Regions from separate parts of the Arthrobacter sp. D3-16 genome, predicted to be linked through region 2. Evidence: predicted binding sites of a transcription regulator. Region 2 holds the regulator's gene; the other holds the start of a gene.

Region 1 (15,390 bases), 1.8 Mb from region 2:
CGGGCAGCTGCTCGACAGTTACACGCTGCCCGTGGGCGTCCGCACGGTGGAGGTCAGCGGCAAGGAATTCCTTATCAACGGCCAGCCGTTCTACTTCACCGGCTTCGGTATGCACGAGGACCACGTGGCCAACGGCAAGGGTCACAGTGACGCCCAGATGGTCAACGACTTCCAGCTCCTGGAATGGACCGGTGCCAACTCCTTCCGCACCTCGCACTACCCCTACGCGGAGGAAGTGATGGAGTTCGCCGACCGCCACGGCATCGTGGTGATCGATGAAACCGCCGCGGTGGGGCTTCACCTCGGTTTCGGCGCGGTTTTTGGCGGGATCGCGAAAAAGACCTACGTGGAGGGCGGGGTGGATGCCAACACCGCGGCAAATCACCGGCAGGCCATTGCAGAACTGATTGCACGGGACAAAAATCACCCCTCGGTGGTGATCTGGTCCATCGCCAACGAGCCCAACGGTTCGGAGGAGGGCGCCCGCGAATACTTTGAGCCGCTGGCGCAGCTCACCCGGGAGCTGGATCCCACCCGTCCCGTGGGCTACGTGAACGTTATGTTCGATACCCCGGACAAGGAACTGCTCGGCGACCTCTTTGACGTCATCATGCTGAACCGCTACTACGGCTGGTACCTGCACAACGGTGATTTGGAGACCGCGGAAGCAGTCCTCGAAAAGGAACTGCGCCAGTGGGAAGCCAAGTACGGCAAGCCCATGATCATGACCGAGTACGGTCCTGACACCATGCCCGGATTCCACTCCGTGTACGAGCAACCCTGGAGCGAGGAATACCAGGCCGCCTTCCTGGCCATGTACCACCGGGTCTTTGACCGCGTGGACGCCATGGTGGGCGAGCAGGTGTGGAACTTCGCCGATTTCCAGACGTCCAACGGCATTATGCGCGTGGACGGCAACAAGAAGGGCGTGTTCACCCGTGACCGCCGCCCCAAGCCTGCAGCGTTTGCGCTGCGCCAGCGGTGGACAGCTTTGGCCGGCGTCAAGAACGGCAGCACCAAAACGATTTCCCACCCCTAACGTTTTCTTTTTTTCGCCGTCCTTTGGCGGCACCGGGTAAAGGAGCCCACATTATGCAGAAGCTGAGCAAGATGAGCATCGCCGGCTATGGCGCCGGCGATGCCGCAAACAACCTGGCCTTCACCACCGCCACCATGTTCCTGCTGGTCTACTACACAGACGTCGCCGGCATCTCCGCCGCTGCCGCAGGAACCCTGCTGCTGGCCGTCCGGATCTTTGACGCCTTCGCCGACGTTTTCGCCGGCCGCGTGGTGGACCGTACCTTCAGCAAGCGGTTCGGCAAGTTCCGGCCGTTCATTATGTTTGGTTCCATCCCGCTGCTCCTGCTCAGCGTTGCAACCTTCTCCGTGCCGCAAATCGGCGAATCCGGGACCCTGCTCTATGCCTACGTCACCTACGCGGCATTGGGCCTGGCCTACAGCCTGGTCAACATTCCCTACGGCTCCCTCGCCGGAGCCATGACGCAGGACCCGGGAGAGCGGGCGAAACTGGGATCTGCCCGCATGGTGGGTGCGGCCCTGGTGGGTTCATCATTGGGCATCTTCGTTGCACCGCTGATCAAGCCAGGAGCTGACCTGCAGGCAACCTTCACCACCATCACGCTGGTGTTCGTGGTCATCGGCGCAGCCCTCTACTTCTTCACCGTCTTCACGGCGAAGGAACGCGTGCACCGGGCTGTGCCCAATGTGACGCTCAAGCAGAGCCTGGACACGCTCAAGGGAAACAAGCCACTGCTGATGCTGTGCCTGAGTTCCTTCCTCTTCCTGTCCGGATATCTGGCCCTGACATCGGTCCAGCTGTACTACCTGCGTGACGTGCTGGGCCGGCTGGACCTCTACCCGGTCCTGTCCATCATCCAGTTGGTCCTTACCTTCGTCCTGGCTGCCATCATGCCGCGGCTGGTGCGTGCCGTCGGCAAGAAGAACGTCTACGTGTACGCCTCCGTGGTCACGGCCATCGGCGGAATCATCGTCTTCCTCACCCCGGCCAGCCAGACGTGGATAGGTTTTGGCGGGCTCCTCCTTAGCCTGATGGGCGTGATGGCTGTGAACATCGTGGTGTGGGCACTGGAAGCTGACACCGTGGAGTACGGCGAGTGGAAGACCGGCGTCCGCACTGAAGGCATTACGTACGCCCTCTTCTCCTTCACCCGCAAGACCGGCCAGGCCGTGGGCGGCGCTCTCGCCGCATATGCCCTTGCCCTGGGCGGCTACAAGTCCGGTGCAACGCAGAGCGCCGATGCCGTCTTCGGAATCCAGCTCGCCGCAGGCGCCATTCCCGCCGTCCTGGCACTGCTGGCACTGCTGGTGATGACGAAGTACAAGCTCACCGACGCCCTGCACGCCGAGATCCTGGCGGAGATCCGGGCCCGCCGCACCATTGGTGAAACGGGCGGCAGTGCCAGAGGTACTGCCCGCGGCGCTGCTACCGGCGGACCCGCGGCGAGCCTGGCAGGACCCTCCGCGACCACCCCCACGTAAGTCCCCACCCCAAACCCAGCCCTTATCCCGGCCTTTACGCCAGCCCCTGAAAGGATCTGCAGTGAAAATCATTGCCGCCGAAGTCTTTGTGACAAGCCCGTCCCGGAACTTTGTGACCCTCCGGATCACCACCGAGGATGGCGTGACAGGTATTGGTGATGCCACGCTGAACGGCCGCGAGCTCGCCGTCGCCGCCTACCTCAAGGAACACGTAGCGCAGCTGCTGATCGGCAAGGACCCGCACCGCATCGAGGACACCTGGCAGTTCCTTTACCGCAGCTCCTACTGGCGCCGGGGCCCGGTGACAATGGCTGCGATCGCCGCCGTGGACATGGCCTTGTGGGACATCAAGGGCAAGATGGCCGGCATGCCGGTGTACCAGCTCCTGGGCGGGGCATCCCGCAACGGGCTGCGCGCCTACGGCCACGCTTCGGGCGCGGACCTTCCGGCCCTGTTCGACTCCGTCCGGGAACACCTGGAGCTGGGGTACAAGTCCATCCGCATCCAGACAGCCGTTCCGGGCATCAAAGCCGTGTACGGGGTGGCCGCGCAAGCACAGGCCTCCGGTGAGCGCTACGATTACGAGCCCGCCGGACGCGGCGCGTTCCCTGTGGAGGAGGACTGGGATACCCGCGCCTACCTCCGCCATCTGCCCACCGTGTTCGAGGCGGTCCGGAACGAGTTCGGCCCCGAGATCCCGCTGCTGCACGACGGCCACCACCGCATGACCCCCATCCAGGCGGCCAAGCTCGGCAAGGCCCTGGAACCCTACGACCTGTTCTGGCTTGAGGACTGCACCCCGGCCGAAAACCAGGAGGGCCTGCGCCTGGTACGCCAGCACACCACCACGCCGCTGGCCATCGGTGAAATCTTCAATACCGTCTGGGACTTCCAGACCATCATCAAGGAACAGCTGATCGACTACGTCCGCGCCGCGTCCACCCACTTTGGCGGAATTTCGCCGCTGAAGAAGGTGATGGATTTCGCCGCGCAGTACCAGATCAAGTCCGGCTTCCACGGCCCCACCGACATCTCACCGGTGGGTTTCGCCGCGCAGCTGCACGTGGGCCTGGCCATTCACAACTATGGCATCCAGGAATACATGCAGCACTCGGACAAGACCAACGAGGTCTTCGAGCAGTCCATGACCTTTGTGGACGGCTACCTGCACCCGGGCGACAAGCCCGGCATCGGCGTCGAATTCAACGAGGAAGCCGCCGCTGCGTATCCGTACCAGCAGGCCTACCTGCCCTACAACCGCCTCATCGACGGAACGGTCCACGACTGGTGAACACGTCCAACCCCTACACCGGGCAGCCCAAGGTCCGCGTCATCGTGATGGGGGTCTCCGGCTGCGGCAAGACCACCATCGGCGACCTCGTCGCACGGGAGCTTGGCGTCCCGTTCCTCGACGGCGATTCCCTCCACCCGGTGGAGAACGTCGCCAAAATGGCGGCGGGCACACCCCTGACGGACGACGATCGCTGGCCCTGGCTCGCCACCGTGGGCACTGAGCTGGCTAACGCGGGCGACGGCGGCATGGTCCTGGCCTGCTCCGCGCTGCGCCGCAGCTACCGCGACGCCATCCGGCAGCAGGCTCCGGACACCGTCTTCCTGCACCTGCACGGCAGCAAGGAAGTGCTCAGCCAGCGCCTTGAGGGCCGGTCGGGGCATTTCATGCCGCCAGCGCTGCTTGAGTCCCAGCTCGCCACGCTGGAACCATTGGCGGCCGACGAAGCCGGCGTTGTGGTGGACATCGCCGCCCCGGTACAGCAGGTGGTGGCCGAGGCACTCGCCGGGATTGCCGCCGTCGGGCCGTCCACCGCCCGTGGCACCGCTGACCGCACGCCAGGTGCCGGCCGAGCCGCGGCAGGCCGGTTCGACGTCGACCTCCAGGCCGCGCCGTTCAATCTCGACGACGCTGCCGTCACCTGGGTTGAATCCACCATCTCCGGAATGAGCCTCGAGGAGAAGATCGGCCAGCTGTTCATCAACCACAACAACGACTACTCCCCGGAGTACCTCGATGGTGTGCTGGAGAACTTCCACGTCGGCGGCATGCGCTACCGGCCCGGCCCCGCGGCTGCTGTGCAGGAACACATCCGCTACGCCCAGTCGAGGTCCCGGATCCCGTTGCTGGTCGCCTCCAACCCTGAAATGGGGGGAGCGGGCAGCTGCGACGACGGAACGTTCGTGTCGACGCATCTGCAGGCCGGCTCGCACCCGGATAAAGCCATCGCCCGGCAGATGGGCCAGGTGGCCGGCGTGGAAACCGCTGCCCTGGGCTGCAACTGGGCTTTCGCCCCGATCGTGGACATCCACTACAACTGGCGGAACACGGTCATCTCCACCAGGGCCTTCGGCAACACCCCGGAGATTGTGGTGGAGCGGGCCAAGGAGTACTTCGACGGCATCAGCGAATCAGCCACGGTGTGCGCCATGAAGCACTTCCCGGGGGACGGGGTGGACGAGCGCGACCAGCACGTGGTCACTTCCTACAACACCTTCAGCTACGAGGAGTGGAACCGGACCTACGGCCACGTGTACCGCGAGATGATCGGGCACGGCGTGCAGTCCATCATGGTGGGGCATATCGGGGCACCGGAATTGTCCCGGCACTTCCGGCCCGGCCTGGCGGATGCGGACATCCTGCCTGCCACGTTGTCACCGGAGCTGCTCCAGGACCTGCTCCGCGGCGAACTCGGCTTCAACGGGCTGGTGCTGACCGATGCCTCGCTGATGGTGGGCCTTACCCAGGCGATGAAGCGCAGGGACCTGGTGCCGGCCACCATCGCGGCCGGCTGCGACATGTTCCTGTTCTTCCGAAACCCGGCGGAGGACTTCGGTTACATGCTGGACGGCTACAAGTCCGGCGTGATCAGCGAACAGCGGCTGCACGACGCGCTGCGCAGAATCCTTGGGCTGAAGGCCTCGCTGGGACTGCACGTGAAGGCCCGCAATGAGCTGGTGCCGCCGGTGGAAGCACTCGGCGTGATTGGCAGTGAAGAGCACCGGGCCATCGCGGCGGAGATCGCTGACAAGACCGTCACCCTGGTCAAGGACACTGCGGACAACCTGCCCATCACGCCTCAGACGCATCCACGGATCCGCCTGTATGGCATTTCCGGCGGTGCGGACTTCACCCGGGCCGATCCGCTCGCCTACCTGGATACCGTGAAGGAAGAGCTTGAAGCCGCCGGCTTCGAGGTGCACCTGTTCAAGACGGCGAACCAGCGCGAGGCGGCGGGGGAGACCGGCGTGAATTTCATGTCGGTCATTTCGGAGGAAGCTACCGGCGACTACGCGGAGAAGTACGACGCCGCTTTTGTGTTCGCCAACGTAAAGGGCTTCGCCCAGGAAGCAGCCATCCGGATCAAGTGGTCCTCCCCCATGGCCGCGGAAATCCCGTGGTACACCACCGAGGTTCCCACGGTGTTCGTCTCCCTCAACCAGCCCAACCACCTCATTGACGTGCCCATGGTCAAAACAGCAATCCACGCCCATGCCGGCTCCCGGGAAGCTATCCGGGCCACCATTGCGAAGATTCAGGGCAAGTCCGGGTTCCAGGGGACGTTTAACGACAACGTGTTCTGCGATTCCTTCGACACCCGGCTCTAGCAGCCCCCACCCAACTGCAGCGGACGACGGCGGTGCCCCCGCCGTCGTCCGCTGCCGTGGTCAGGACCCTGCCCCCCGTCCGCGCCGCTTCGTCTGGGCATTGCCTCTTCTGAGCGCGGACTCAATATGCTTTCTCCCGTTGTGCGACGATGAGGTCGATCAGGGCGAAGACGCGGTCGCCGAGCCGGCGAACCCGGGCAACTATCTGCGGAAATAAAAAGACCCCTGCTTCCCGGTAAAACAGGAAGCAGGGGTCTTTTAATATGGCGGTGACGGTGGGATTTGAACCCACGTTGGCTTTTACACCAAACAACATTTCGAGTGTTGCACCTTCGGCCGCTCGGACACGTCACCAACCTCAATAGGGTACCGGAGCGAGGGGCTCATCCCCAAAACGGGACCAGCGGTGAGAGCCTCTCCGCGCATCTTCATCTTTCTCTTTCTCTTTTCTGCCGCGATTGATGGCGGGGAAGCACGTATGGAGTACCCCCTGAGCAGGCACGGTTTGATCCGCCGTCGTGCGAAGGAGGTGGGTAAAAAGTTTGAAGAATTTTTTGGCGGGCACCCGCTTTGGGGGCTCGGAATGTCAGACCCCTGGCCATGATGGAGGTATGGAAACGAAGGCGGCAGTGGTGCAGGCGGAGAAGCTTGTTGACGACTCTGTCGCTGCGTTTGCCGCGGTGCTCGCCGGCGGCGATACAGCTGCATCCGATGCCGCTGGATTGGATGATGATCCGTTGCAGCGGGTTGCGGACGGGGCTTTGGATGTCCTTGCAGCGGTGGCGCAGTCGGAAGCGAAGCTGGCGGCCCTGAAGGTGCAGGCAGTGGCGATGTTCGCAGGGGCCACGAAAGCACTGAACGCTCCGGCGCGGTCACCGTATGAGGCGACGGCGCAGGACCGGAGCCTGGTCGCCGAGGTCGGGTGTGTCCTGGCGGTCGGTGACCGGGCCGCCGGTGCCCTGCTCGCCGACTCCCACGCCCTCACCACGTCCCTGCCGCGGACCCTGGCGGCTTTGCGGGCCGGGACGATTTCCTGGGCGCACGCCCGGACCATGGTGGACCAGACCGTGAGCCTTGACCATAACGGGGCCGCTGCTTTGGAGGCGCACTTCCTGGACCCGGCTGCACCTAACGCTGCCCGGGGGTGTCCGGTTGGGGAGCTGCCGGCGTACCGGTTCAAAACCAAGGCCAGGACCTGGCGGGAGCGCCATCACCCGGAGAGCCTGGAGGCCCGGCATGCCAAAAGTGTGGCGGACCGGCGGGTCGAGTTCTGGCGGGACGCTGACGGGATGGGCTGGGTGGCCGCGTGCCTGCCCGTGGACCAGGCGTCTGCGATCTGGGACAGGCTCACCGCCATCACCCGGGGTATGCAGGGACCGGATGAGCCCCGCACACTCACCCAGCTCCGGGCCGACAACTTCGCTGCAGCGCTCCTCAACTCGAGGGTCAGTGCCGGCGGCGCTGGTGACGCCGGTGGGGCCGACGCCGGCGGTGCTGGCGGCGGCGGGGAAGCCGGTCCCGGGCCGGGGCTCGTCAATTCGGGCGCAGGTGCTGGTCACCGTGCCGGTGTTCTCACTCATGGGCCTCACCGACGAACCCGCGATGCTGGACGGGTTCGGCCCGATCCCGGCCTCGATGGCACGAGTCCTGGTCGCTGACGGTGCGAATTCGTTTTATCGGGTGCTGGTGGATCCGCGGGACGGCGCGCCGCTGGAGATCGGCCGGACCAGCTACCGGCTGACCAAGGCCATGCGGAACTGGTTGCGGCTCAGGGACGGCAAATGTCCGTTCCCTGGCTGCAGCAACAACGCCCTGGACAACGAAGCGGACCATCTCCTCGCCTGGCACCAAGGCGGCACCACCGGCATCAGTAACCTCGGCCAACCCTGCCCCAAGCACCACAAACTCCGCTACACCGCCGGCTGGCAACCCACACCAGCCACCCAAAACGAACCACCCGGCTGGATCTCACCCGCCGGGAGGCACTACAAAAGCGAACACCCGGACTGGGAACCACCAGTATGGCCACCGGGAAGCATTGAAGCCTCGGCCATGCCCCGTACTCATGCCTGCCCTGCTGAAGACGTCCCATTTCTGGAGCCACCACTTGAGCCCCCACTGGAGGAACCTCCGGATGACAACTTCCTGGATCCTGACGACCTTCCGGCCGAAGACCCTCTGTGGGAGGCCTTCTATGCCGGGCCGGTCAATTTGCCCCAAGACCCGGTCAGGGACTGGGAGCTGGCACTGAGCTAGCAGTTTTCGTGGGGCCAGCCCCGGGGGAGAACCCTGCAACTCGGAAGGAACCGCCGTCAAACTTTCCCCAGCGCACGCAGGCCGCTAGATTCATCAGCAAGATGACTAACTCACCTGCGCCCATCCATGCAACCGCCTACTGGACCACAGCCCGCGAACAGGGCGAGCTCCGCTCGGAGGAACTCCCGGAGCCGGGTCCCGGCGAGGCGCTGGTCCGCGCCCTCTACTCCGGCATCAGCAAGGGCACCGAGATGGTGGTCCATCACGGCTCAGTCCCGCCACGCGTCGCCAAGGAGATGCGGGCCCCGCATCAGGAGGGCCAGTTCCCGGGGCCAGTGAAGTTCGGCTACCTGTCGGTAGGAGTCGTGGAAGTGGGGCCGGCAGAATGGATAGGCCAGCGGGTGTTCTGCCTGAATCCGCACCAGGACCGGTACGTCGTGCCCCTTGATGCGCTCACCAGGATCCCCGACGGTGTCCCCTCCCAACGTGCGGTTCTCACCGGAACGGTGGAGACGGCAATAAACGCGTTGTGGGAGGCTGGCCCGCGGCTGGGCGACAGGGTGGCCGTGGTGGGCGCAGGCCTGGTGGGCGGCATGGTTGCCACCCTGCTGAGGACCTTCCCGCTGCAACGGCTTCAGCTGGTAGACGTGGACCCGGGCCGGAAGCAATTGGCAGACGCCCTTGGCGTCGAATTCACGCACCCGGATGACGCACTGGCCGACTGCGACGTGGTCTTTCACTGCTCCGCGTCCCAGGAAGGCCTTGAGCGCAGCCTCCAGCTTGCCGGTGATGAAGGCGACGTGATCGAAATGTCCTGGTATGCCAACCGGGAAGTCACGCTGCCACTGGGGGAGGACTTCCACGCCCGCCGGCTCTCAATCCGCGCGAGCCAGGTGGGAGTGGTGGCACGTGCCCGGCGCCACCGCAGGACCAATGCTGACCGCCTGGACCTCGCCGTGTCCCTGCTGACCGATCCGGTGTTCGACGCTTTCGTGACCGGATCGTCGCCGTTCAATGAACTGCCCGGCACAGTGCAAGGCCTCGCAGACGGCACCTTGGACGCGCTGTGCCACGTCATCGAATACCGGCAAGATCAAGACCGCCTGGATCAAGACCCCCACCAGCAACACGCCCAGGACCCCACCCGCGAAGAGCAGAGGTAGCCCATTGTTCAGCCTGACCGTCCGCCGCCACTTCATGATCGCGCACAGCCTTCCCCGGGAGGCTTTCGGTCCCGCCCAGGCCCTGCACGGGGCCACCTTCGTCGCCGAGGTGGCCTTCCGCCGTCGGACGCTCAATGACGACGCCATCGTGCTGGACATCGGCGCCGCGGGCACCATCATCGAGGAGGTGCTGGCGGGCTTGAACTACCGCAACCTGGACGAGCACCCCGACTTCCAAGGGAAACTCAGCACTACTGAGGCGCTTGCGGAGTACGTCGCCCAGTCGGTTGCGGGAAAGATCAAAGACACCGACGACGGCCGCGAACTTGCGGGCATCGACGTCACCCTGCGCGAAAATCCGGACGCCTGGGCCACCTACTCGCTGGACCTCTCCGCAGCCTGACCATGCGTCCCATCCGGCTCCTGGTACCTGCCAATATCCGGCACAACTCAGGCGGCAACGTGTACAACGCCCGCCTGGTACAGGGCCTGCGCACCCTCGGCGTCGACGTTGAGGTGCTGGCGGTGGAGGGCTCCTGGCCGGAGTCCAGTGCAAAGGAACGACGGCATCTGGGCAGTTTGCTGGGCGCGTGGGAGCCGGAACCGCAGCAAGGGTCCGTCCTGACCATCGTGGACGGGCTGATCGCGATGGGTGCCCCGGACGAACTGGAGTTAGCAGCCAAAGCCCGGCAGGAGGCCTGGGTGCTGGTGCACATGCCGGCCCCGTCGCGCCTGGAGCTGGAGGCACGGGCCCTCCGAGCGGCATCGGGAGTGATCTGTACCAGCAGTTGGGCGGCTGCCACCGTCGAAGGACGCCACGGCCTCCGCGGACTCCGGGTGGCCCTGCCCGGTACCGAGCCTGCACCGGTGGCCGAAGGATCCATTCCGCCGCACTTCATCACCGTAGCCGCGCTCCTCCCGAACAAGGACCAGCTGCTTGCCGTCGAAGCCTTGGCATGTATCCAGGAACTTGAGTGGACGGCATCACTCGTGGGATCGGACCAGGCAGACCCGAAATACGCGGGCCTGGTGAGGGCCGCGATTGCCGCGCACGGGCTGGAAAGCCGGGTGCGGCTGACCGGTGAGCTGAAAGGCCAGGCGCTCGAGGACGAATGGAACCGCGCAGACCTGAGCATTCTGGTCTCCCGGGCTGAGGCGTTCGGCATGGTGGTCACAGAAGCACTCGCCCACGGTATTCCCGTGGTAGTACGCCAAGGAACAGGGGCCGTGGAGGCGCTGAGTTTCGCCGCGCCTGGAGTGGAGTCTGGAACGGGGGAGGGCGCTCACCTTCCCGGAATTTCCGTCACCTTTCCGTCCGACGCTGATCCGGGAAACCCCGCCCTGCTGGCCGAGGTCCTGCGACGCTGGCTGCAGGACGGGACAACCAGGGACGCCTGGCGGGCAGCGGCACGTGAGACGCGGAACCGCTTGCCGGGGTGGGAAGAGACAGCTGCGCACGTGCTCGACGTCCTTGGCGGCTAAGTTCAAGCACAGATTGGTGCATAAAGAAGCACCAGCAAGCATCTACAGCCGCGAACGGTGCCCTAGAAAAAAGTCACGCAGCAGCCCGCCGCATTCGGCTTCGCGCACCCCCGCGTAAACCTCGACCCAGTGGTTCAGCCGGCGCTCGCGCAGTACGTCGAACACGGATCCCGCCGCGCCGGCCTTCTCGTCCCAGGCGCCGAAAACCACGCGGGGAATCCGTGCAAGGACAATCGCACCGGCACACATGGCACATGGCTCGAGGGTCACCACCAGTGTGCAGTCAGCCAGCCGCCAACCATCTCCGCTCCCGCCCCCGGCCGCTGAAAGCTCCCGCAACCTCGCCGCCGCCTCCCGGATCGCAACCACTTCGGCGTGTGCGGTGGGGTCGCCCAGCTCCTCCCGCTGGTTCCGGCCGGAACCCAGCACAACGCCGTCGGGCCCTATCACCACGGCGCCGATCGGCACGTCATCTGTGGCCAGCGCGCGGCGCGCCTCCGCGAGGGCAAGGCCCATCCAGGCGGCGTGTTTGCTATCTGCGGAGACCATGGCTCAATGATAGTTTCGAAGGTACCCAGAGCCCGTGACGCATATCCGCCGGGAGGCAACAATGAGCACCGTCCGAGACCGTGTGGACAAGTGGATCAAGCCTTACGCCGCCCTGTGGCTGACCATGATCCTCGGCGGCGCGCTGGTGCTCACCATGGCCCTGCTGGGAGCCGAGGTGTACTCGGACGTGGTGGACGAGGAAGGGCTGGCAAGCCTTGATATTCCTGCACTGGAATATTCCCAATCGTTGCGGAACCCGGAGGTGGACGCCTTCGCCACTGCCTTCACCAACGTGGGCGGCGGGATCGGCATGCCGATTCTCGCGACTGTCCTTACCGCCTGGCTGACCCTGCTGAGCCGGACGTGGCGCCCCATCGTCCTCGTGGGCGGTGCAGCCCTTGTTTCCACCACGGCCACCACCCTCGGCAAGCGATTGGTGGGCAGGACCCGCCCCGACCACTCCGAAGCCGTACCGCCCTTTGAGACGTCACCATCGTTTCCCAGCGGCCATACCCTCAATACAACAGTGGTTATCGGCGTCCTGGTGTACATCATGTGCCTTCAGTTCCAGATGCTCTGGGCAAGGATCACTGCCATCACCACCGGGGCAATCTTTATCATCGCCATGGGGCTCAGCAGGGTTTTCCTGGGGCACCACTGGATGACGGACGTGATGGCCGGGTGGTTCCTGGGGCTGGCTTGGGTGTCCATGGTGATCCTGGCCCATCGGCTGTTCCACCTCATCCGGCGGCGGGAACATGCCGGCCCGGCACCAACCTTCGAGCACCCGGTCCTCCGCGAGGACCACAGCGGGGATCCACTCCCCGGCAGCGCGGGCACCAGCAGCGCAGGCACCTCGGAAAGGAGCGACGGCGGGTCGTCCGCAACGTCCGACGGCGGGACCTTACGCCGAAGCGACGGCGGCTCCCCGCGGACGGGCGCTGGAGGCTGACGGCAGGGGAGTGCCAGCAACCGGGTGATAGTTTTGACCCATGCGCACTCTCGTTGTGGACCACCCGCTGGTCGCCCATAAGCTCACCGTCCTGCGGGACAAGAACACCCCGTCCCCGGTCTTCCGGCAGCTGACGGAGGAGCTGGTGACCCTTCTCGCCTACGAGGCCACCCGCGAGGTCCGCACCGAACCCGTCACCATCGAAACGCCGGTCAGCACCACTGTGGGTACGGCGTTCACCAAGCCCACTCCGCTGGTGGTTCCTATCCTCCGCGCCGGCTTGGGCATGCTTGAGGGCATGACCAAACTCGTCCCCACCGCTGAGGTGGGGTTCCTGGGGATGGCCCGGGACGAGGAAACCCTGGACATCATCACCTACGCCGAGCGCCTCCCCGAAAACCTCACGGACCGGCAGATTTTCGTCCTTGATCCCATGCTCGCAACCGGCGGGACCCTGCGGGAAGCCATCAAATTCCTCTTCAAGCGCGGTGCTTCAGACGTGACCTGCATCTGCCTCTTGGCTGCCCCGGAAGGTTTGGCCAAGCTGGAAGAGGAACTCTCCGGCGCCAACGTGACCATTGTCCTGGCCTCGATCGACGAAAAGCTCAACGAGAAGTCGTACATTGTGCCCGGACTGGGGGACGCGGGGGACCGCCTCTACGGCATCGCGGGGTAGTCCTCAAGCCTTTTCCATTCAGCTTCCCGCCGTTAGCCTGTGCGGATGGACTGGAAACTCGAACTTGTGTACGTCCCTGTGTCCGACGTGGACCGCGCCAAGGATTTCTACGTGAACAAGGTGGGCTTCAACGCCGACTTTGATGAGCGGCCAACGGACTCCATCCGCTTCGTCCAGCTGACGCCTCCAGGCTCCGCCTGCTCAATATGCATCGGCGACGGGCTCACCGACGCACCTCCCGGCACCGGCTCCAACCTTCAACTGGTGGTCAGCGACATAGAGGCCGCACACCGGCACCTCAAAAGCAACGGGGTGGACGTCAGCGATGTGGACGTGCAGGACTGGGGCCACTTTGTGTACTTCGCCGATCCCGACGGCAACAGGTGGGCTGTCCAGTACATCCCCGGCCGCAACACCTGATGCCGTCGGGCCGGGCGGTTATTTCTTTCCGGCCTTGAGGTCCTCCACCACTTTGGCGATTCGTCGCGACCGGGTCTCCGGAGTTTTGGCTTCGCCCAGCGGCTCCACGTACCGCCGCTGGGCGCTGTTGCTCAGGGTCACGTAGAACTCTTGCGCCGCGGGCTCCGCAGCCATTGCCGCCGCAAGATCCTCGGGAACCTCCACAACCCGGGGCTGCGTATCCAGTTCCAGCTCCACGTCAACGGTGTCTCCCGCCACGACGCCAACAAACTCCCTGTTGGCTGCGCTCAGTGAAATAAGGTTTTGGCCACCCATCACTGCGATGCTGCTGCGATAGCTTTTGCCGTGGATGGTTACTACCACCGGCGGCCGCTTACCGGCTCCCAGCTCCGTAACAACATGCTCGGGCACTACGATGCCGGTTTTGTTGCCGCTGCCCTGGACGGTGGTGGTGAACCTCATGGATCACAGTATGCAGGGCGGCCCGGTCCTACAAAAGGTCCGGGCCCTGCAAGCCCCCGGTGTCCCGGTACTTTTTAGTACCAGTTATTCGACAGGTGGAAGTTCAGTGCACCACACGGAGACTGGTAACGCTCCTGGATGTAGTTCAGGCCCCAGTTGATCTGCGTGCGGTAATTGGTGAGGTAATCGGCACCGGCGCTGGCCATCTTCTCCGCCGGCAGGGACTGGACAATGCCGTAGGCGCCACTGCTTGGGTTGGTGGCCGTGGTGGTCCAGTCCGACTCCTTGGTCCACAGCGTCTTCAGGCACTGCATCTGGTCAGGAGCCCACCCGTAGTTCGCCAGCTGGCCGGCAGCGTAAGCCTGGGCACCGGCGGGATCGTTGACCGCGACGACGGGTGCAGGCTCCGGCGCGGGAGCGGGTGCCGGCTCGGGAGCAGGTGCCGGAGCCGGCTCAGGAGCGGGTGCGGGTGCCGGTGCGGGCTCAGGAGCGGGAGCCGGTGCGGGCTCGGCAGCGGGAGCCGGTGCGGGCTCGGCAGCCTGCGGGGCTACAGCCATCTCCGGGGTGGCGGCCTCAGGCGCGGGATTGGAGGTAATCTCGCTCTTCTCGATGCTAAGGTTCGACTGCGCCTGGGCGGCCTGCGTCTCGGTGGCCGCTACGCGGATGCTGGTTTCGGTGGCCTGTCCAGCGGCTCCTACTCCAACGAGGAGTGCGCAGGATGCGGCCACCACAGCCGCACGCTTGCCGAAGGAAGGAATTTTGCCGTTTTCTGTTCCGGCATGCGGTGCAGAACCGTTTTTTGGGCGCGGTTTTACCAGGGTTTTGAACATGATGGATCGCCTCTCACACCTGCGGAGTTAGCTGTCGGGTTCGGATGAGGGCATCCGGCCACACGGAAAGATCACGTGCTGGCTTAACCCCAAGGGCAATTAGTGCCCGGGACGGTGGGTCCCCCGCCTCTGCCTTTGTTCAAGGGAAATCCGGGAAGTGGCAGAGCTTGGCGTCATCCGGATATGCGGCTCGTATGCGAACCTCACCCAATCGACGGTACAGGAATGGAGCGCGCAAGTCACATTTTGGTAACAGAGATCACGATGACGGCGCGTCGCCTTGCTGCAAGATCACCGGATGGGAAGTTCCGAGGCGAACCCTGTCCGTCCTGGGTGTGATATCACCGTTACTCTTCCCCCTGCGCCGGCGAAGCGCGAAAACACATGGTCTACGAACTCCGCCGCGACGCCGCCGTCGTCCGTTGCCGTTACCAAGGGCAGCACTCTTGGCGGTCCTTTCCA
Region 2 (15,390 bases):
CGGAGCACGTTGCAGAGGCCGTGCTGGACAAATTCCAGGCAGCCCGGCTCATCGATGACGCCGAATTCGCGGACATGTGGGTGCGGAGCCGGTCGCAGTCCCGGAAGCTGGCCAAGGGCGCACTTCGGCGGGAACTCGCCGACAAGGGGGTTGACCAGGAAACCGCCGCCGCGGCCCTGGAGCAGCTCTCCGACGCTGACGAGGAAGCCGCCGCACGAGTCCTGGTGGAGCGGAAGCTGCGTCCCGGAACTGACCTTGGGGACAGGGCGGACCGTGACAAAGCCACGCGCCGGCTGGCGTCCATGCTGGCGCGCAAGGGCTACCAGCCGTCCCAGGCTTTCCGCATCGTCAGCGAAGTCCTTGATGCCCACGCTGCTCCCGACACTGACGAGCCACCGAACCGGTACCCTTAACAGGTGAGTTTGACCATTCCTTCCCCTCTTTCCGGCACCAACCCGTCTTCGGGGTCCAGCGCTGCTGCCTCGGCTGCCCCCGCTCCGGAACCCGGCACGGGAAAGCCCCGCACTTACGAGGTGCGCACCTTTGGCTGCCAGATGAACGTGCACGATTCAGAGCGCATGGCGGGCATGCTGGAGGACGCCGGCTACGTACCGGCTGACGGCAGCCAGGCGGACGTGGTGGTATTCAACACCTGCGCGGTTCGCGAAAACGCTGACAACAAGCTTTACGGGAACCTCGGCATCCTTGCCCCGGTGAAGGCAGCTAACCCCGGCATGCAGATCGCCGTCGGGGGCTGCCTCGCGCAGAAGGATCGGGAAACCATCCTGAAGAAGGCGCCCTGGGTGGATGCCGTGTTTGGCACCCACAATGTCGGCGCCTTGCCCGCGCTGCTGGACCGTGCCCGGCACAACGACGAGGCGCAGCTGGAAATCCTTGAGTCGCTGGACGTTTTCCCGTCCACCCTTCCCACTAAACGTGACTCGGTGTACTCGGGCTGGGTCTCCATCTCAGTCGGCTGCAACAACACCTGCACCTTCTGCATCGTTCCCGCCCTGCGAGGCAAGGAGAAGGACCGCAGGCCCGGGGACATCCTGGCGGAGATCCAGGCTCTGGTGGACGACGGTGCCATCGAAGTGACCCTCCTGGGGCAGAACGTCAATTCCTACGGCGTGGAGTTCGGCGACCGGCTGGCCTTCTCCAAGCTCCTGCGTGCGTGCGGGGAGATCGAGGGCCTCGAACGGGTCCGCTTCACCAGCCCGCACCCGGCCGCCTTCACCGACGACGTCATCGATGCCATGGCCGAGACGCCCAACGTCATGCCGCAGCTGCACATGCCGCTGCAGTCAGGGTCGGACAAGGTCCTGCGCGAGATGAGGCGGTCCTACCGTTCCACCAAGTTCCTTGGCATCCTGGATAAGGTCCGCGAGAGGATTCCCCACGCCGCCATCTCCACTGACATTATTGTGGGCTTCCCCGGCGAAACGGAAGAAGACTTCCAGGCAACCCTTGATGTGGTGGAACAGTCCCGCTTTGCCACCGCCTTCACCTTCCAGTACTCCAAGCGTCCCGGCACGCCGGCAGCCGACCTGCCGGACCAGTTGCCGAAGGCCGTAGTGCAGGAGCGCTTCGAACGGCTCACCGCGCTGCAGGACCGGATCGCCGCGGAGGAGAACCGGAAACAGCTCGGCCGCCGCGTAGAGGTCATGGTCACCGCCCAGTCAGGCCGCAAAGCCGAAGAAACCCACCGGCTGTCCGGACGTTCCCAGGACCAGCGGCTGGTGCATTTCTCCGTACCGGAAGGAGCGCCGGCGCCGCGGCCGGGTGATCTTGTGACTGTCACCATCACGGAGGCCGCATCCTTCCACCTCGTGGCGGACCCCACCCTTGAGGACTACAGCCTGCGCCGTTCCCGCGCCGGTGACGCCTGGGACAGATCGCAGGCAGATTCCTGCGGAGCACCCGCACCAGGTGCCGCGAAGGGCCGGAGCGGCGTTTCCCTCGGGATGCCTGCCCTGCCTGTCCGCAGCCGCTGACGCGTGGGCTCCCCGCCGGTTATCGCCGTCGTCGGTCCCACCGGCTCCGGCAAGTCCGATTTGGCTGTAAACCTCGCCCTTGAGCTGGACGGCGAAGTCATCAACGCCGACGCCATGCAGTTCTACCGGGGCATGGACATCGGTACCGCGAAAATCACGATGGTTGAACGCAGGGGCGTGCCACACCACCTCCTGGACATCCTGGACGTCACCGAGGAAGCCAGTGTCTCCCGGTTCCAGCAGCAGGCGCGGGCCATGATCACGGACATCCATGCACGCGGGAAGCGGGCCATCCTCGCCGGCGGCTCAGGACTGTATGTGCGGGCCGCCCTTGATGTCCTTGAATTCCCCGGGACGGACTCGGGACTGCGCCGGCAGCTTGAGGAAGAGCTGGCGGCCCGGGGCACTGGTCCACTGCTGGCCCGGCTCCAGGCCGTTGACCCGGTGTCCGCCGGCAGGCTTTCCGACGATCGGCGGATTATCCGGGCCCTGGAGGTCCATGAGCTCACCGGACGGCCGTTCAGCGCCTTTATGCCGCGGCGCGAGTACCACCAGCCCGCGGTACAGATCGGCCTCACTGTTGACCGGGACCAGCTTCGCGACCGCCTGGCCCGCAGGGTGCACCGGATGGTGGACGGCGGCCTGCTCGCCGAGGTGGAGCGGCTTGAAACGCAGGGTCTGCGGCAGGGCAAAACAGCGCCCCGGGCCCTGGGCTACTCGCAGTTCCTGCGGGTCCTTGACGGCAAATCAACAGTTCCCGAGGCTGCCGAGGAGACCATCGTGGCAACCCGGCAGTTCGCCCGGCGGCAGCTCACCTGGTTCCGTGCCGATCCCCGGATAAAGTGGCTGGACTGGCAGGATCCTCAGCTGATGGCCCATGCGGCCGCCCTCTGCAGCTGAACCGGACGCTCCTGTAGCGGACGCCAGACTTATTGGTCATACAGGAATTCCGCTAGCCAGAGGTCGGTGTATCCGGGGGGTAAGTTCCCGGTTTCAGGCCCGCTCCGCCCGACCGGTAACCTTGACACCATGAACGCAACCCTTGCCGAGACATCAGAGCACGCCTTCCGCACGTTGGGCGGGCTCCGCTTCTCCAAGGGGCACGGAACCGGCAACGACTTTGTCCTGGTTGCCGACCCGGAGGGGATACACACCATAGGGTCCGAACAGGTGGCAGCCCTGTGTGACCGCCACCGCGGAATTGGCGGAGACGGGCTCATCCGGGCCGTTCCGTCCCGACTCCTGCCCGAAGGCCGCGAACTGCTGGCCGCGGCCCCCGACGCCGAATGGTTCATGGATTACCGCAACGGCGACGGGTCACTGTCCGAGATGTGCGGCAACGGCGTCCGGGTCTTCGTCCACTTCCTCCGCACCGAGGGCCTGGTGAACCTGCCCGACGGCGGTGCGCTCACAGTCGGCACCCGCGCCGGGGCCAAGACGGTGGTGCGGACCGGTGAGGAGTACGCCGTCGACATGGGCCCCTGGGAGTTTATTTTCCCGGGTGAGGCTACCGCCAAAGCTATGGATTCCTTGGTGACAGCCGACGGACTGGAAGTTCCCCGTCCTGCGTTGTCCATCAGTATGGGCAACCCGCACACCGTGGTAGCCCTCGCCGAGCTCTCCGAACTCGCAGCGACCCGCCTCTTTACCGCACCCGTGGTGGACCCGGTACCCGCCAACGGCACCAACGTGGAGTTCGTGGTTCCGTCAGAACCGCTGGTGCAGGAAGGCGTTGGTTCGGTCACCATGCGCGTGCACGAGCGTGGGGTGGGGGAGACTCAGTCCTGCGGAACGGGAGCCTGCGCCGCGGCGGTGGCCATCAGGCACTGGGCCGGAGCGGAAGCGCCGGACACGTGGCAGGTGCATGTCCCGGGAGGCGTGGTGGGCGTGAAATTTTTCGCCGGCCCCGGCGGCCACGAACACGTGGAGCTCAGCGGTCCGGCCGTTATTGTGGCAACTGGGACGCTTTCCTGACCTTCAGGATGCGGAAGGACTTCGAGGTTGATTCCCGGCTCACGCTGAAGGACTCATCCAGTTCCGCCGACAGCCAGCGCTGAAGCGAGTCCGAACCCAGGTTCTTCTGCACCACCAGCCAGGCAGTTCCGCCCGGCGCAAGGCGCGGCAGCCACAGCCGCAGGAGCGAATGCAGTTCGTCTTTGCCGATCCGGATGGGCGGATTCGACCAGATGGTGTCGAAGCGCACCTCAGGATCCACAGCGTCAGGCGTGCTGGCCACCACATTGGACAGCCCCAGCGCAGCCGCGTTCTCGTTGGTGAGAATGATGCAGCGTTCATTAACGTCCACCGCATAGACCTGCGCGTGAGGCGCGCGCAGCGCCATGGTGAGCGCAATCGGACCCCAACCGCACCCGATGTCCAGCAGGTTGCCGGTAGGCGAGGGCGCGGGAACCTCGGCGAGGAGCACGGCGGTTCCCTTGTCGATTCCGTCCGGGCTGAAGATGCCGGTGGAGGTCTGCAGCCTGCGCGTTTCCCCTGCGAGTTCAACCGTGAGCGGCTTCCGGGTGAACGGGCCGGCGGGGGATGCGCTGAAATAGTGTGCGGACTCCATAACTCGCCAGAGTAGTTCCCCTTGCAGCGTAAAGTGAAACCCTGCCCTTTGCCCCTCTGCTAATGTTGGAGCCATGTTCCTGATCTTCGAGTAGCCGGCACGGGCCCTGCCCGTCCCGTAGCCATGTCCCACAGCGACGCAGGTATCTAAGCCTTCCGCTCAGTGCACCGGACCCGCGCAGATGCGCTTGGTTCGGACGCCGGACAATACTCGAAAGTCAGCCTCCCGCTGTCTCTTTCGCCGATTCTCCGGCTCCTTCCCCCTTCCGCCACCATCACATGATGGGGCCGCCACCGCCAGCCGCTTTCCCGGCCCGGCGAACAAAACAGGAGAACTGCATGACCGCAGGCCGTCAGCCCAGCGCGAATACTTCCCCAACCAGCAGCAATCGGCACTATTCTGGAACTGCCGAATCTTCAAAGGAGACCATGACCAGCCAGCCCAACACCGGATCCGATCCAGCCGCCCAGGACATGAGCCCTGAGGAAATCCAGGCCGTGATCGACCGGATTCTCTCCAAGGATGTACCGGCCAAGAGCGTCAGCACGGCAGGCGATGCCAGCCGCGGCGACGGGAAGGGTGTGCTGGGCACGGCCCAGGCCATATCCCGCCTGGATGAAGAACATTCCACATACGACGGCGACCAGCAGGACCTCGAGGAACGCCGCGCCCTGCGCCGCACGGCAGGGCTATCCACGGAACTGGAAGACGTCACCGAAGTCGAGTACCGCCAGCTTCGGCTGGAACGCGTGGTCCTCGCAGGCATCTGGTCGGAGGGAACCCTCGCAGACGCGGAAAACTCGCTGCGTGAACTTGCCGCCCTTGCCGAAACAGCCGGTTCGGAGGTCCTGGACGGCCTCGTGCAGCGCCGCGACAAGCCGGATCCGGGCACCTTCCTCGGGTCAGGCAAGGCGCTGGAACTGAAGGACATCGTGATGTCCACCGGTGCCGACACCGTTGTGGTCGACGCCGAGCTGGCGCCGTCCCAGCGCCGTGGCCTTGAAGACATCGTCAAGGTCAAGGTCATCGACCGGACAGGCCTGATCCTGGACATCTTCGCCCAGCATGCCAAGAGCCGGGAAGGCAAGGCGCAGGTGGAGCTCGCGCAGCTCGAGTACCTCCTGCCGCGCCTCCGCGGCTGGGGTGAATCAATGTCCCGCCAGGCCGGTGGCCAGGTGGGCAGCGCAGCGGCCGGCATGGGTTCGCGTGGTCCCGGTGAGACGAAGATCGAACTGGACCGCCGAAGGATCCGTACCCGCATGGCCAAGCTGCGGCGCGAGATCGCCGCGATGAAGCCTGCCCGGGAGACGAAACGCGCCAATCGCCGTCGTAATGAGGTGCCCTCGGTGGCAATTGCCGGGTACACCAACGCTGGTAAGTCCTCGCTGCTGAACCGCCTGACCGACGCCGGGGTGCTCGTGGAGAACGCGTTGTTCGCCACCCTGGACCCCACGGTCCGCAAGGCCGAAACCGCCGACGGACTCGGTTACACGCTGGCAGATACTGTCGGTTTTGTCCGGTCCCTCCCCACCCAGCTGGTGGAGGCCTTCCGCTCCACCCTCGAGGAGGTTGCGGACTCGGACCTGATCCTTCACGTCGTGGACGTCTCCCACCCGGACCCCGAGGGCCAGATCGCTGCAGTCCGCAAGGTTTTCAGCGAAGTGGACGCCCGCAAGGTTCCGGAAATCATTGTCCTCAACAAGGCCGACGCCGCTGACCCCTATGTGGTGGAACGGTTGAAGCAGCGCGAACCGCGCCACGTGGTGGTGTCGGCCCGCACGGGGGAAGGCATCCCCGAACTGCTGCAGGCGATCAGCGAGGCCATTCCGCGTCCGTCGGTCAAGCTCGAGCTGCTGATTCCGTATGACCGCGGGGACCTGGTCAGCAAGCTGCATGAGTCCGACGCCGAGATCATCAGCGTCGACCACGATGAAGCCGGTACCCGGGCAGTTGTCAAAGTCCGGGAAGGCCTCGCGGCTGAACTGGAATCATTTATCAGCAATGACTGACCTCGTGGCTGACGAAGCCACAGGCACGGCCGGCGAGCAGTTCGTTATCGAGCTGCTCGACCGGGCCGTTGCCGGCATGGGCGGGCAAAGCCGCAGCGGGCAACATGAAATGGCCCGGCAGGTGGCCCGGGCGATCGAAACCGGCGACCACCTGCTGGTCCAGGCCGGAACGGGTACCGGCAAGTCATTGGCGTACCTCATACCCCTGATAGCCCACGCCCTGGAGAGCGACAAGCCCGCGCTGGTGTCCACTGCAACGCTCGCCCTGCAGACACAGATTGTGGGCAGGGACATTCCGCGCCTCCTGAAGACCATCACTCCAGCCCTGGAGCGGCCGGTAAAAGTGGCCTTGGTAAAAGGACGGTCCAATTACGTCTGCCTGCACAAGCTTGAGGGTGGGTTTCCCTCCGAGGAGCCGGCGGAGGGCCAGCTGTTTTCCCTGGGGGAGGACACCAGCGTCCCGCACTTTGCTGCGGCTGTGGGGGGTCCTGCTTCCCAGCTGGGCAAGGAAGTGGTGCGCCTGCGGGAGTGGGCGGAGAAAACCACCACCGGTGACCGCGATGAGCTCCTGCCCGGCGTCACCGACCGGGCCTGGCGCCAGGTATCCGTCACGTCGATGGAATGCCTGGGCGCGCAGAAGTGCCCCATGGCCGCGGAGTGCTTTAGCGAGCTCGCACGGCAGGATGCCGCCGAAGCCGACGTTGTGGTCACCAACCATGCAATGCTTGCCGTCAGCGCTTTTGAAGGACTGGCGGTGCTGCCCGAATACGACGTCGTAGTGGTTGATGAGGCCCACGAGCTCCAGGACAGGGTCACGGGCGCCGTCTCGGGGCAGCTGTCGGTGGCCATGGTCCACGCAGCTGCCGCCGGTGCCCGCAAGCACACGGCCATCACGGTGGATGCACTCAACGCGGCCGCCGCAAATCTTGAGGTGGCCCTGGCCGGGGTTCCCAACGGGCTGCTCCCCAATGGACTGAACGATGAACAGCTGGACTGTGTGGACCAGCTGCGCGAGGCCTGCCGGGCTGCTTTGTCCGACTCCAAGGGGGACAGCAGCACAACGGCCGACGGCGGGCGGCAGCTTGCGCGCTCCCGGCTGATGCTCATCCTGGAACTGTGCGAACGGCTCCTTGCCGCCCGGGAGAACCGGGAAGTGGTGTGGTTTTCCCGCGCCAGCTCCTTTGACCCCCAGCAGGGATATTCCCAGCCGGACGAGACCGCGCCCGCGCTGATCAATATTGCCCCGCTCTCCGTCGCTGGACGACTGCGGGAGGGATTGTTCGCGGGGCACACAGTTGTCCTGACCTCCGCTACCCTGGCCATCGGATCCGCCTTCGAGCCCGCAGCGGGCGGCCTGGGGCTGGTGGGCGAGGGCGCACCGGGCTGGACCGGTATTGACGTCGGCTCGCCCTTTGACTACCCGAAGCAGGGAATCCTGTACGTGGCGGGGCACCTGCCCAAGCCCGGCCGGGGGGCGTCTCCTGAAGCACTGGCCGAGCTGGAGGCCCTGATCCGGGCTTCCAACGGTGGTGCGCTCTGCCTGTTTTCGTCCCGGCGGGCGGCAGAAGAAGCGGCCGACGCGCTGCGGCCGAAGCTGGACATGACCATCCTGTGCCAGGGCGACTCCACCATGACGGCACTGGTAAAGCAGTTTGCCGACGAACCCGATACCTGCCTGTTCGGCACCATGTCGCTGTGGCAGGGCGTGGATGTTCCCGGCGGGTCATGCCGCCTCGTGGTCATCGACCGGATTCCCTTCCCCCGGCCCGATGATCCGCTGATGACCGCGCGGTCCCGGGCGGTGGCGCAGGCCGGAGGCAACGGCTTTATGTCCGTTTCGGCCACCCACGCCGCCATCCGGCTCGCGCAGGGAGCAGGACGGCTCATCCGGTCAACGGGGGACAAAGGTGTGGTGGCAGTCCTCGACTCCAGGCTGGCCACCGAGCGGTACGCAGGATTCCTCCGGGGCGCGCTGCCGCCGTTCTGGTCCACCACGGACAGGAAGACAGCCATCGCAGCGCTGGAACGGCTGGTCAGGGAGAACGCCTGAAAAGCTAGAGCGAGCGCAGCACCGAAACGACCTTGCCCATGATGGTGGCATGGTCGCCCAGGATGGGCTCGTACTGCGTGTTCTGCGGCAGCAGCCAGGTGTGGCCATCGCGCTGGCGGAAGGTTTTCACTGTGGCTTCGTCGTCCAGCAGTGCTGCGACGATGTCTCCGTTGGCCGCGTCCGCCTGGCGCCGGACCACCACCCAGTCACCATCGCAGATGGCGGCGTCCACCATGGAATCGCCGGCAACCTTGAGCATAAAGAGTTCCCCCTGTCCCACCAGCTGGCGGGGGAGCGCGAGGACGTCCTCCACTACCTGGTCCGCCAGGATCGGTCCGCCGGCAGCGATCCGGCCCACGAGGGGAACCATGGCAGTGTCCATAGCCGTGGGAAGCGCGGTGACACTGCCGGTGCCGGCAGGCAGGAGCGCAGCAGGTTCAGCTGCCTGCTTGGACGAACCACCGTCCAGGGTCAAGGGCATCAACACCTCCATGGCGCGCGGCCGCTTCGGGTCACGCCGGAGGTAGCCCAGCTTCTCCAGCTGCGAAAGCTGGTGCGTGACGCTGGAAAGGCTCGCAAGGCCGACCGTGTCCCCGATTTCCCGCATTGACGGCGGATAACCGTTGTCATTCACCGAGCGCTGGATGGTTTCCAGAATTTTCTTCTGCCGCGGCGTCAGGCCTTTGGCGGTCTTCTTCGGTTGGGAGGTTGCCCTTCCCCCGGCGGCTGGTGCTGCCATATTCGCCAATGCCTTTCGGTTGCCCCGGACACTTTTTGGCCCGGACCTGAAGTTCACGCCGCCATTGTCAGACCCTGCTGATCAACTGTCGAGGTGGTAGTTCCTGTCTTCAAAGTTAGGCCAGCCACATTGCTTTTTCAAACATTTGTTCTAGCGAGTCTCGACATTATTCGTTAATAGGTGCTAAAACAGGAGAAGCAAAGTTCGAACATGTGTTCTATTCGGAGCGTAGCCATTCGAAGATCCGGACCAAGGGTCGAGGGTAAGGCGGGTGCCGAGCGGAACATCGGGCAGCACAGTAAAGGTCCAGGAGGGCTAATTCATGTCAGCTACATCTGCTTCGCAGGATTCAATCCCGGTGCATCACCTCATGCCGGCGCGGGACAAGCCGCACACTGTTCGTCCTGCACCGCTTCCGCCCCTGCGCCTCACACGGCGCGGAAAGATCGTCCTGATCGGAATGCCCCTGGTGCTGCTGGCCGCCCTGCTGCTCTCCCTGGCAGGCTTCTTCAACTCGCCCGCTAAGGCCTCGGACTCTGCGGCGGACCTGGCTGTGACACCGACCATCACCGTCACTGTGCAGCCGGGTGAGTCCCTCTGGGCCATTGCTGGAAGCGTTGCACCGGAGCGGGACGCGCGGGACGTAGTCGCTGACATCGTGCAGCTCAACAATCTGGCCCCCGGGGCGGTCCTCCCGGGGCAGCAGCTGTTCGTCCCCACCCGGTAGCTTGATGATGCCCGCCGGAAACGTCGCCCTGCGGCTGGAAGCGTCGCCCGGAAAGCTGGCACCAATGGCAGCGGGAGAGCCCTTGGACGGGCTTCGCTGCAGGGGCACGCTGAGCGCGAACAGGAAGCCGTCACATTTTCTGGTGCCCGGCACGGGCACTAAACTGTTCAGGTGAATGACCAGCTAGAGCGCCTGAACCGGCTACCCCTCCGCAGCAACCTCCGTGGGCTAACCCCTTACGGGGCGCCCCAGCTGGATGTTCCCATCCTCCTCAATGTCAACGAGAACACCCATGGGGTCCCGGAGGACGTGCGGGCCGCCATCAGCGCAGCAGTAACAGAGGCTGCCGCCGGACTCAACCGCTACCCGGACAGGGAGTTCAGTGAGCTGCGGAAGGCCTTGGCGGAATACCTGGGGCACGGGCTGGATGAGTCGAATGTCTGGGCGGCCAACGGCTCCAACGAAGTCCTCCAGCAGATTCTCCAGGCATTCGGCGGCCCTGGCCGTACGGCGCTCGGCTTCCCGCCCACGTACTCCATGTACCCGTTGCTGGCCAGCGGCACGGACACCGAGTACATCGTGGGCGAACGGGCCGACGGCTACGGCCTCAGTGCAGAGTCCGCGGCGCTCCAGGTGAAGGAGCTGCAGCCCAACATCGTTTTTCTCTGCTCGCCGAACAACCCCACCGGAACCGGCCTGGGGCTCGACGTGGTGGAAGCTGTGTATGAGGCCGGCGAAGCAAGCCAGACAATCGTTATCGTTGATGAGGCTTACCACGAGTTCGCACACGACGGAACGCCCAGCGCCCTGACCCTCCTGCCGGGCAGGGAGCGGCTGATCGTCTCTCGGACCATGAGCAAGGCCTTTGCGCTGGCCGGAGCGCGGCTCGGTTACATGGCGGCCGCTCCGGAGGTCACGGATGCACTGCGCCTGGTGCGCCTGCCGTACCACTTGTCGGCCATTACCCAGGCGACTGCCCTCGCAGCACTCCAGCACCGTGAGGCGCTGATGGCCGATGTTGAAGACATCAAGAAGCAGCGCGACCGCATCGTGACTGAACTGACCCGGATGGGGCTTAAACCCGCCGCCTCCGACTCCAACTATGTTTTCTTCGGCGGGTTGGAGAATCCCCACCAGGTCTGGCAGGAGCTGCTCGACGCCGGTGTCCTGATCCGCGACGTCGGTATTCCCGGCCATCTTCGGGTGACCGCAGGCACTGAGACGGAAACCACAGCGTTCCTCACCTCCCTGGAAAGCATCCTTGCCGGCCAGCGCACGCTTCCGGCCTAGACTTGAAGTACCGGCGCTGGACGCCCTGAACCACTCCTTCTTCCCAAAGGACACTTGACCATGAGTTCCACCGGATCCAATGCGGCCGTGGCCCGGACCGCGCGCATGGAGCGTGCTACGAGTGAATCCTCCGTGCTCGTCGAGATCAACCTGGACGGTACCGGCATCTCGGACATTGACACCTCGGTGCCTTTTTACGACCACATGCTGACAGCGCTCTGCAAGCACTCGCTGATCGACCTGACAGTAAAAGCCACCGGAGACATCCACATTGATGTCCACCACACCGTGGAAGACGTTGCCATTACCTTCGGTGAGGTGCTGCGCACCGCCTTGGGAAACAAGGCCGGGATCCGCCGCTTCGGCGAGGCCACCGTTCCGCTGGATGAAGCACTGGCACATGCCGTCGTTGACGTGTCCGGCCGTCCCTACCTCGTCCACGGAGGTGAGCCAGCGGGCCAGGAATACCACCTGATCGGCGGTCACTTCACCGGCTCGCTCACCCGCCACGTCTTTGAAGCCATCACCCTGCACGCAGGGATCTGCCTCCACATGAACGTCATCGCCGGACGGGACCCGCACCACATCGTTGAGGCCCAGTTCAAAGCCTTCGCCCGTGCCCTTCGTGCCGCTGTTGAATCCGATCCGCGCGTTGAGGGCATCCCCTCCACCAAGGGCGCGCTGTGAGCGGCCAGGTGCTGCGGGACGGCGCCATCATCGATCCCTCAGCTGCACAGAAGCTCCCCTCGCCCGAGGGTAAACCCACGGTAACCGTGCTGGACTACGGTTCCGGGAACGTCCGTTCAGCGGTCCGCGCCCTCGAACGCGCCGGGGCAGAGGTGATCCTCAGCTCGAAGCCCGAGGACGTCCTGAACGCCGACGGCCTGGTGGTTCCCGGCGTCGGAGCCTTTGAAACCGTTATGCGCGAGCTCAAGGCCGTGGACGGTATCCGTCTCATCGGCCGGCGCGTCGCCGGCGGCCGCCCGGTCATGGGAATTTGCGTGGGCCTTCAGGTGCTCTTCGAGGCCGGCGTGGAACACGGTACGGAAGCTGAAGGCATCGGCGAATGGCCCGGCAAGGTGGAACTCCTGCCGGCGGAAGTCGTTCCGCACATGGGCTGGAATACGGTGAAGGTGCCCGAAGGGTCAAAGCTCTTCGCCGGCGTCGAAAACGAGCGGTTCTACTTTGTGCACTCCTATGGCGTGCAGGAGTGGAACTTCGACGTCGTCCAGCCGCGGATGGCCGCACCCCTTGTCACCTGGTCCGAGCACGGTGCCCCCTTCATCGCCGCGGTCGAAAACGGCCCACTCTGCGCCACGCAGTTCCACCCGGAAAAGTCCGGCGACGCCGGCGCCCGGCTGCTGCGCAACTGGGTGGAAGCCCTCCGCAAACCTTCCGTTGCAGGTAACCCGGCTGAAACCGGCGAAACGCCAAGCGGCGACGCCTGAATGTGGTCCGTTATTCTGATGGCCCTCGCCGGCCTGCTGATTGGTGGCGCGCTGTCCTTCCGGCAGCAGCATAAGCCCCTCTGGACACAGGTCTCGTTCTGCGTTTTGGCGGGCATGGCGCTGCTCGCCGCTTACCTGCTGACGCTGCCCGCCACCTAGCTGTTGCTCAACCAACGGCCGGCCAGCTGCCCGCCGCACCTCCCTGCCCCCTAACACCGAGGATCACGATGAACTCCGCTACCGACCTGCCGGTACTTGAACTGCTTCCCGCCGTCGACGTCGTCAACGGCCAGGCCGTCCGGCTGGTCCAGGGCGAGGCAGGCAGCGAAACCAGCTACGGGACCCCGCTGGAGGCGGCCCTGAACTGGCAGCAGCAGGGTGCCGAGTGGGTTCACCTCGTGGACCTTGACGCGGCCTTCGGCCGTGGCTCCAACGCTGAGCTCCTCCAGGAAGTTGTTGGCCGGCTGGACATCAAGGTTGAGCTCTCCGGCGGCCTTCGGGACGACGCCACGCTGGAGGCGGCGCTCGGCCTGGGCGTGGCCCGCGTGAACCTTGGCACGGCAGCGCTGGAGAACCCGGAATGGACCCGCCGGGCCATCGAACGCTTCGGTGACAAGATCGCCGTCGGCCTGGACGTCCGCGGAACCACGCTGGCAGGCCGCGGCTGGACTAAGGAAGGCGGGGACCTCTGGGACGTCCTGGGCCGGCTGGAGGAAGCGGGTTGCTCGCGGTACGTGGTCACCGACGTGACCAAGGACGGTACCCTGCAGGGGCCCAACGTGGAGCTGCTCCGCCAAATGGTCGAAAAGACCGGCAAGCCGGTGGTGGCATCGGGGGGTATTTCGAGCCTGGATGACCTCAAGGTTCTGCGTTCCCTGGTACCGCTGGGTGTTGAAGGTGCCATCGTGGGCAAGGCGTTGTACGCCGGGGCCTTCACGCTGCCCGAGGCCCTGGACGTCGCCGGCCGCCGCTAGGCAGCCGGCACCAGTAGACGCCATGGCCAGCAACGAACCAGGCACGCCGCCGCAGCGCCACCTTCCCGGCCACATTGCCGCCGCCTTGGCCGGGGCAGGTGGCCCCGCCGACTCTGCCGGTCAGCCCTGGGCGGGGCGCAGCCTCGCCGGTGACCACGCCAGGATCCACAACTTCGAGGACGACGACGGAACGGCCGACGCCGGCTACCTCACCGCCGTCGCGGCCCTGCAGGCCGGGCGGGGGGACGAGGCTGCCGTGGTCGCCTCGTTGGCCACTGCCCGCGTTTTTATTCCGATCGTTGCCCAGCTCGCCGAAGAAGCCGAAGGCCAGGACGGCCTTCAGGCCGACAAGCAGGCGGACATGGCCCTGGTCACCCTCAAAGCGGCGGACGGCAGGACTGCCATGCCTGCTTTCACGTCTGCTGAAGCGTTGGCAGCCTGGCACCCCGAAGCCCGGCCCGTCGCGGTCTACGCAGCCAGGGCTGCCCTTTCCGCGGTGTCCGAGGGCGCCGAACTGCTGGTCCTGGACCCGGGGGCGGCAATAACGTTCGTGGTCCGAAGGCCGGCCATGTGGGCCCTGGCCCAGCAGCACGACTGGATCCCGTCCTACACCGATGACATCCTGGCCGGTGAGATGCGCCGGGCGGCAGCGGGCTTCCCGGCGGTGCGCGGTTTGGAACTTCTCCCGGGCAGGGGAGTGGCGGCCCGAACCGCCGACGGATCCGTCCTTGCCGGCGGCGGCGCCGGTCCCGAACTGCAGGTGGTCCTGTACCTGGCGGACGGCCTGGACGCGGCCGGGGTGCAGCAGCTGGTTGCCGGACTGCAGGCTGAGTGGTCGCGGAATGTATTGTTTGGTGAGCGGGTCGACTCCATGGAAATCAAACTCCGGCGCGCTGTCCACTAGCTGCTGCCAGGAGGGGGATCCCCGGCCGGCTGCGGCAGACCGAAGGATTCTTTCGTGAATTTCGCTCTCTACCGGGAGTTGCTGGCCGTCCAGCCCATCAGGCGGCTGCTCCTGGTCGGCATGATCGCCCGTATCCCGCACTCGGCGGCCGGTGTGCTGCTGACCCTGCATATCGTCCTCACCCTGGGCCAGGGGTATGCGGCTGCGGGTGCTGCCGCTGCCGTGATGACCATCGGTATTGCCCTTGGCGCTCCCTGGCGGGGGCGGCGGGTGGACACCGTAGGCCTGCGTAAGGCATTGATTCCCTCTGTGGTGTCCGAAACTGTCATCTGGTCGATAGTGCCGCACGTCTCCTATCAGTGGCTCCTGCCACTGGTCTTTGTGGGCGGGCTGCTCACGCTGCCCATCTTCAGCGTGGTGCGCCAGTCCCTCGGCGTCCTGGCAGACGGCGAACAGCGCCGGACCGCCTTCGCCCTGGACGCGATCACCACCGAAGTGGTCTTTATGATGGGTCCTGCCGCAGGCGCCATCGTGGCCACGAGCGGCTTCAGCGTGGCGGGCCTGACCATCGTGGGCGTCTGCACATCGTTGGCCGGCCTGTTCCTGATGTGGTTCAATCCGCCAACACGAAGTGCTGCCTCCGGTGACGACTGCGAGGCGGACCAGCAGCGGGCGGCCGAGGCCGC

Evidence for each region. The regulator LexA, encoded in region 2, represses DNA repair genes until DNA is damaged. The targets are predictions, from matches to a motif close to TCGAACANNTGTTCGA.
Region 1: M1D32_RS03720 (DUF222 domain-containing protein) is a predicted target of LexA. The motif match lies at 6,681-6,696, and genes of this name have one in related genera.

What each region holds. Positions count from the first base shown of each region.
Region 1 is NZ_CP096437.1:757,004-772,393, forward strand. It holds gene uidA (beta-glucuronidase) at 1-1,039, shown strand, start outside; gene uidB (glucuronide transporter) at 1,093-2,520, shown strand; gene manD (D-mannonate dehydratase ManD) at 2,582-3,811, shown strand; gene M1D32_RS03710 (gluconokinase, GntK/IdnK-type) at 3,859-6,138, shown strand; tRNA gene M1D32_RS03715 (tRNA-Ser) at 6,403-6,492, opposite strand; gene M1D32_RS03720 (DUF222 domain-containing protein) at 6,750-7,796, shown strand; gene M1D32_RS03725 (HNH endonuclease signature motif containing protein) at 7,774-8,394, shown strand; gene M1D32_RS03730 (zinc-dependent alcohol dehydrogenase) at 8,496-9,557, shown strand; gene M1D32_RS03735 (6-pyruvoyl trahydropterin synthase family protein) at 9,562-9,960, shown strand; gene M1D32_RS03740 (glycosyltransferase family 4 protein) at 9,963-11,039, shown strand; gene M1D32_RS03745 (nucleoside deaminase) at 11,082-11,588, opposite strand; gene M1D32_RS03750 (phosphatase PAP2 family protein) at 11,650-12,540, shown strand; gene upp (uracil phosphoribosyltransferase) at 12,581-13,216, shown strand; gene M1D32_RS03760 (glyoxalase superfamily protein) at 13,262-13,636, shown strand; gene M1D32_RS03765 (YdeI/OmpD-associated family protein) at 13,655-14,098, opposite strand; gene M1D32_RS03770 (aggregation-promoting factor C-terminal-like domain-containing protein) at 14,173-14,928, opposite strand; cyclic di-AMP (ydaO/yuaA leader) riboswitch at 14,934-15,094, opposite strand.
Region 2 is NZ_CP096437.1:2,600,783-2,616,172, reverse strand. It holds gene M1D32_RS12460 (regulatory protein RecX) at 1-413, shown strand, start outside; gene miaB (tRNA (N6-isopentenyl adenosine(37)-C2)-methylthiotransferase MiaB) at 417-1,994, shown strand; gene miaA (tRNA (adenosine(37)-N6)-dimethylallyltransferase MiaA) at 1,998-2,894, shown strand; gene dapF (diaminopimelate epimerase) at 3,024-3,968, shown strand; gene M1D32_RS12440 (class I SAM-dependent methyltransferase) at 3,940-4,563, opposite strand; gene hflX (GTPase HflX) at 4,992-6,572, shown strand; gene M1D32_RS12430 (ATP-dependent DNA helicase) at 6,565-8,622, shown strand; gene lexA (transcriptional repressor LexA) at 8,627-9,361, opposite strand; gene M1D32_RS12420 (LysM peptidoglycan-binding domain-containing protein) at 9,732-10,088, shown strand; gene M1D32_RS12415 (histidinol-phosphate transaminase) at 10,260-11,378, shown strand; gene hisB (imidazoleglycerol-phosphate dehydratase HisB) at 11,439-12,065, shown strand; gene hisH (imidazole glycerol phosphate synthase subunit HisH) at 12,062-12,826, shown strand; gene M1D32_RS12400 (hypothetical protein) at 12,827-12,985, shown strand; gene priA (bifunctional 1-(5-phosphoribosyl)-5-((5-phosphoribosylamino)methylideneamino)imidazole-4-carboxamide isomerase/phosphoribosylanthranilate isomerase PriA) at 13,054-13,800, shown strand; gene M1D32_RS12390 (SseB family protein) at 13,823-14,704, shown strand; gene M1D32_RS12385 (MFS transporter) at 14,759-15,390, shown strand, end outside.